DNA from 2 places in the Ferrimonas pelagia genome. Region 1 is predicted to be linked to the other one. Evidence: predicted binding sites of a transcription regulator. Region 1 holds the regulator's gene; the other holds the start of a gene.
What was found. The regulator LexA, encoded in region 1, represses DNA repair genes until DNA is damaged. The targets are predictions, from matches to a motif close to TACTGTATNNNNATACAGTA.

Region 1 (3,205 bases):
TTGGCCTGATGACAGGCGGCACATCGTCCCAGATACACCTGCTCTCCTAAGCTCATGGCCGAAGCCAGATCCAATGGTTGCTCAGCAGCAGGTTCGGGCTCGGAGGGCACGGCTGCCGCTTCGGCGGTGGCAGAAGCAACTGCGGTCACCTCATCGCTTAAGGCTCCCGCTGGTGCTGGAGTCGCCGCCTGAGGCGCAACCGAGCCGCCATTAACGTCGGCAGCCTGGACCACGTCGCCGGTATTGTTATCAAACGCGTTGCGCTGATAGGTCACGACCGCCGCCAACTCTTTCAGGCTCAACTGTGCCGCAAAAGCCTGCATCGCCGTGCCGGGCTTGCCATTGGCGACGATATCAATGTGCGCACCGATATCCCCCAGCGCCACCGGACTGGCCTTAATGGCGGGAAAGACACCTGGCAGGCCCATGCCATTGGGTTGGTGACAGGCGGCGCATCGACCGATGTAGATCTGCTCACCCAACGCCATTGACTCATCCAAGGTCAAAACCTGTCCCAGCGAGGCCGCTTCGGCGTCCGCCGCCGCGTTCGCCATCTGCTTCTGCTCAACCAGCCAAGCGTCGAACTCGGCCTCTGGCAACACCTCGACCACCACCGGCATAAAGCCATGATCTTTACCGCACAGCTCGGCACACTGGCCACGATAGGTCCCAGGTGTCGTCACCTTGGTCCAGGCTTCGTTGATAAACCCAGGGTTGGCGTCTTTCTTCACCGCAAAGGCCGGCACCCACCAAGAGTGGATCACATCATCCGAGGTCATCAGGAAACGCACTTTGCGATTGGCGGGAATGACCAGCGGCTTATCGACCTCCAACAGATAGTTGGCGCCCTTCTCCGCTTGGTTCTCGATCTGCTCTTGAGTCGTCGACATCAGACTGTAGAAGCCAACGTCATGACCAAAGTACTGATAGTGCCATTTCCACTGAGAGCCGGTGATCTGCACGGTCAACTCAGCATCGGAGGGATCTTCCATGGCGATCAGGGTGCTGGTGGCAGGCACGGCCATACCGATCAGGATCAGGAATGGCACCACGGTCCAGGCGATCTCGACCTTAGTGCTTTCGTGGAAGTTGGCGGGTGTCACGCCTTTAGAGTGGCGGTGTCGGATCAGTGAATAGATCATCACCCCAAACACCAGCAAGGCGATCACACAACAGATATAGAAGATGGTCATATGCAGGCCAAAAACCTGCTGGCTGATCTCTGTCACTCCTGGCGTCATGTTCCAGAGTGATCCCGATGCCATTGATGGCGAGACCATCAGGGCCGACAAACAGCCCAACAGCGTGTACTTCACAGATACGTCTCCTCTGAGCATTGCTTTCGCAACGTCCAGAAAGAGCGGCCACAGCACAACCCAGCTCTATGCTCGCTCCTTCCCCTAAAATGGGCATGGGCACGTGCATACTCGATTGCACTACATCTGCCGTACAGCTGCCTGAGTTATTCTCTTGAATTCGAGTTTTAAGCTACAGCCTGTTCAAGGCTTGATCAAGATCACAAAACTCAGAATAGAGGGATTTTCAGTGAATTGAATTCGACACCGTAATAACATCCTCACGCCCGGGCTGAAACAGCACGGCGGGACAGTGAGCGCGCTTCTGCACCAATTGCAGGCGCCGTTTATCACGGTGATCTAGGGTCGGCAGCCAAGCCAAGGCCGCCGCACAGGTGCCGGACAGCAGCGATTGCTCCAGCGCCCAAAGCGCCTCCACGTCGTCACCACAGCGGACACGCAGCACCCGGCTGGCCACGATCCCAGCCTCGGACAGCAGCTCTGCCCAATGCCCGGCCGGGGGATTGATCAACACCACCCAACCGGACTGCTGCGCCCACTCTGACAATGCCGGCGTCAAACGGGCCAACGTGACCGCATCACCTTGGTCGCTGCAACCGGACTGGGCGACGGCAGGCCAACTGCGGCGACCGCTCTGCCATAAACCGGGATGATTCATCTGCGTTCCTTGCTGAGTCTTCATTATTGCCAGTCTCCATTGCGGACCACGCCCACTGCCAAGCCTTCGATCGCCAACGCTGTATCCGCTAGATCGACGACGATCGGCTCATATTCTTCGTTTTCAGCGTGAAGATAGACGACGTTACCTTGCTGCTGAAATCGCTTTACCGTCACTTCATCTTCCCCAACCCGCGCCACAACCACCTGGCCATTCCGGGCCTGCTGAGTCTGATGTACCGCCAGCAGATCGCCGTCGAGGATCCCGATCTCCTTCATCGAATCCCCTCGCACCCGCAGCAGATAATCGGCCGCTGGGCGAAACAGGTTGGCGTCCATCTGATAGTGGGATTCGACATGCTCCTGCGCCAGGATAGGCTCGCCGGCCGCCACTCGGCCGATCAGTGGCAATCCCAACTGCTCCGGCTCAGGCTCGCTGTACAGAATGCGAATGCCCCGCGAGGTGCCCGGCACGATCTCAATATAACCTTTACGTGCCAGCGCCTTGAGGTGTTCCTCCGCCGCATTGGCACTGCGAAAGCCTAGCTGACGGGCGATCTCGGCCCGAGTTGGCGGCATACCGGTGTCTTGCATATGGTTCCGGATCAAGTTGAAAACTTCATCCTGACGCGGAGTAAGCGGCTTCATGGCAATCCCTGTGTTTCTGTACAGTATCGATACTGTAATCATATACAGGTAGCTGGTGATTTCAACAGCAATTTCACCGAAATGCTTTTTTCCTAAAGGCGATGAGGTCTGATCTCTCGCATCTCCCCAAGCAAACCGCGCCAGGATCGGCGCCAGTAGCTGTCAGCAGATCGCTTTGGGTGTACACTCTGCGCAAATCGTTCAATAGCCCAGAGAAGCAAGACGCGTGAGTACCCAAATTCTGAATCACTGGCAGCGCCCGGTCAGCTGGATGCAGCGCCTGCTGGTAAAAAGCAAGCCGGTTCCGGAAAACCCTGTCGAGGAGCTCGATCTCGATCCCACTCGCCCCATGGTCTACGTACTCCCGCGCGACTCCTTCTCTGATCGGCTCGCCTTGCATCAATGCTGCCTTTCGCTGGGACTGCCCAGCCCGTTTGAGCCATTGATCATCAAAGGTGAGTCCTTCAATCGCCTAGTGGCATTGGAATCGGCCACGCCGTTATTCGGAGCGAGCGATGAGACCGACTTCCGCGGTCGCTTCGAGCGCCTGCTGGCGCTGCATAATGATCATAGTGATCTCGATG
Region 2 (3,205 bases), on a different contig from region 1:
CAGTTCAACACCTTCCAGCACCGCCTTAACGGCCTCGTCTTCTTTGTTTGGCACATCCAGAGCACGCTCTAGGTTGTCCAAGATAGGCAGCAATTCGTTGGCAAACTTCTCCAGCGCAAACTTACGCGCCTTCTCCACATCGAGCGCGCTACGACGGCGGATGTTATCCACTTCCGCAGCCGCGCGGATCACGCTGTCTTTCTGCCCAGCGATCTCCGCTTTCGCAGCAGCCAATTCCGCTTCCAACTCGGCGATGCGCTCGGCTTGAGGGTCCACCTCAACCGGCTCAGCCGCGCTCTCTACCTCAGCCTGCTCTTCCTGCTGAGCCGTAATTTCTTCTTGATCCACTACTTTTTGCTGCTCGTCGCTCATCACAACTCCGCCAAACCACTTTATTCACAAAAACACTGAGCCTATTATGGGGACGAAATTTGCCACTTCAAGGCCATTAACTTGCGGATCTTCCATGTCTAAGCACTTCCATACCATTGGCCTGATCGGCAAACCCAATCACGCCGGCGCCAACCAAACCATCTCCACGCTGCACCAGTGGTTGCATGATCAAGGGTTTGAGGTTTTGATCGAGCAACGGGTTGCCCGTCAGCTCAAAGACAACACCGCGGAAACGCTCTCACTCAATGCCCTGGGTGAGCGCTGTGATCTGGTGATCGTGGTCGGCGGTGACGGCAACATGCTCGGTGCCGCTCGAGTCCTGTCCCGCTATGACGTCGCCGTGATCGGCGTCAACCGTGGCAACCTCGGCTTTTTGACCGATCTGCCACCGGAAAACTTCGAGCCAGCCCTCGCTAAGGTACTGGCAGGAGAATACGACACCGAGCACCGCTTCCTGCTGCAAGCCGAAGTCTATCGCCATGGCGCGCTCAAGGCGTCCAACAGCGCCGTCAATGAAGCGGTCCTCCACCCCGGTCGGGTGGCGAACATGATTGAATTTGAGGTCTACATCGACGGTCAATTCATGTACAGCCAACGGGCCGATGGCATGATCGTCTCCACCCCGACCGGCTCCACCGCTTATGCACTGTCGGCGGGCGGGGCGATCCTCACCCCCAATTTGAACGCCAATATCCTAGTACCCATGTTTCCCCACTCCCTGTCGGGCCGACCGATCGTGGTCGACGGTAACAGTGAGGTAAAGCTGATCGCCTCACCAGACATGGGAGAGCGGGCACTGGAAGTCAGCTGCGACGGTCACGTCACCTTAGCCGCTTTGCCGGGCGATGAGATCATCATCCGCAAGGCCGATCACGCCCTGCGATTGGTTCACCCCAAAGGCCGCAGCTACTTCGAAGTACTGCGCAGCAAATTGGGCTGGGGCAGCAAACTGTTCTAAGATCTGCTCCCGCTCGGCAGGCACAGAGCCCGTCACCGCGCCAAAGGGCCCGACGCCGATCGGGCCGGACGTTCCCACATTATTTCAACAGCGCTCTCCTCGAGCCGGAGTCAATACCCTCGGCCATCGACTCCGGCTCGCCGCGCAAAGCGGCACGATCTGTCCGCTCTACTGCCACTGCCCCGTCCCAACCAAACACATCACCAACTCACATTTTTGCCGTTCGGCCTTTACTGTCCACTTTTTCCACATATACTGTACTCACATACAGTACTCATGTTTATCCGTACAGGGATGCACCATGCTCGCACAATTGACGGTCAATAACTTCGCCATCGTGAAGTTCCTCGAATTGGATCTTCACCCGGGAATGACCAGCATTACCGGTGAAACCGGCGCCGGTAAATCCATTGCCATCGACGCTCTGGGCCTCTGTCTCGGAGGTCGGGGAGAGGCCAGCATGGTCAGGCCGGGGGCCGATCGTACCGAACTGTCCGCCCGCTTTGATCTGGATAAGATCCCCGTGGCCCGTCAATGGCTCAAGGACCACGCCTTAGAAGATGACGAAGAGTGCATCCTGCGACGCGCCATCTCCAGCGAAGGCCGGTCACGCGCCTGGATCAACGGCCACCCCGTTCCCCTAGCCCAACTGAAAGGCCTCGGTGAGCTGCTGGTGAGCATCCACGGCCAGCATGCCCACCACAGCATGCTGCACAGCGAGATCCAGCTCTCACTGCTAGACCAATACGCTGGGCATGAACGTTTGCTGCAGGCCTGCCGCCACAGCTATCAGCAATGGAAGCTGCTGGACAATGCCATCCGCGAACTGAAGGCCAGCCAAGAACAAAGCCGGGCCCGCGCCCAATTGCTGGAATACCAAGTCCAAGAGCTGGATGAATTCGCCCTACAGCCCGGCGAATTTGAACAGATAGAAACCGAACACAAGCGTTTAGCCAATTGCGGCACCCTGCTTGAGCAGAGCCAACGCGCACTCTACCTGCTCAGCGAAGGGGAGGAAGCTTCAGTCCAAAACTTGCTGTCACAGGTGATCGGTGAAGTCGAGGCACTGCAACAAGACGATCCGGCTCTGGGCGATGTACTCAGCATGCTGCATGAGGGCTTGATACAAGTCCAAGAAAGCAGCAACGAGCTGGAAAGCTACCGCAGCAGCCTAGAGATGGATCCGCAGCGCTTCGGTGAGCTCGAGCAGCGCCTCTCGCGCGCCATGACCCTGGCCCGCAAACACCAGATCAATGCCAACGAGCTGGCTGCACACCATCAAGCCTTAGCCGACGAACTGGCCGAGATCGCCGGCAGCGACGACCAGTTGGAACAACTGGAACAGCAACGCGAGCAAGCGCGCACCACGGTATCAGCCGATGGCGAACGCCTGCATATAAGCCGGGCCCGCTATGCCAAAGAGCTGGACAAGTTGGTCACCGCCAACATGAAAGAGCTGGCCATGCCGCACGCCAAGTTCAATATTGAGATCCTCCACACCCCAGACAGCCTCAGCCCGGAAGGCGCCGATAAGGTCCAGTTTTTGGTGTGCACCAACCCGGGCCAACCGATGCAACCCATCGCCAAAACCGCGTCCGGCGGTGAGCTCTCTCGCATCGGCTTGGCGATCCAGGTGATCACCGCCCGCAAAGTCGCCACACCGACCCTTATCTTCGATGAAGTCGACGTAGGGATCTCCGGGCCCACCGCCGCCGTCGTCGGCAAGATGCTGCGCCAATTGGGCCAGTCCACCCAGGTCTTCTGCGTCACGCACCTCCCTCAGGTCGCCGGCAATGGCCATAACCACATGTACGTGTCCAAGCAGAGCAAAAGCGCCAGCACCGAAACCCAAAT

Region 2: a site for LexA is predicted at 1,605-1,624, ahead of recN (DNA repair protein RecN). Genes of this name have one in related genera too.

What each region holds. Positions count from the first base shown of each region.
Region 1 is NZ_BAABJZ010000093.1:66,995-70,199, reverse strand. Features, by position in the region: gene coxB (cytochrome c oxidase subunit II) at 1-1,337, opposite strand, end outside; gene ABEA08_RS15395 (SulA-like leucine-rich domain-containing protein) at 1,543-1,974, opposite strand; gene lexA (transcriptional repressor LexA) at 1,998-2,621, opposite strand; gene plsB (glycerol-3-phosphate 1-O-acyltransferase PlsB) at 2,893-3,205, shown strand, end outside.
Region 2 is NZ_BAABJZ010000019.1:9,909-13,113, reverse strand. Features, by position in the region: gene grpE (nucleotide exchange factor GrpE) at 1-372, opposite strand, end outside; gene nadK (NAD(+) kinase) at 467-1,351, shown strand; gene recN (DNA repair protein RecN) at 1,653-3,205, shown strand, end outside.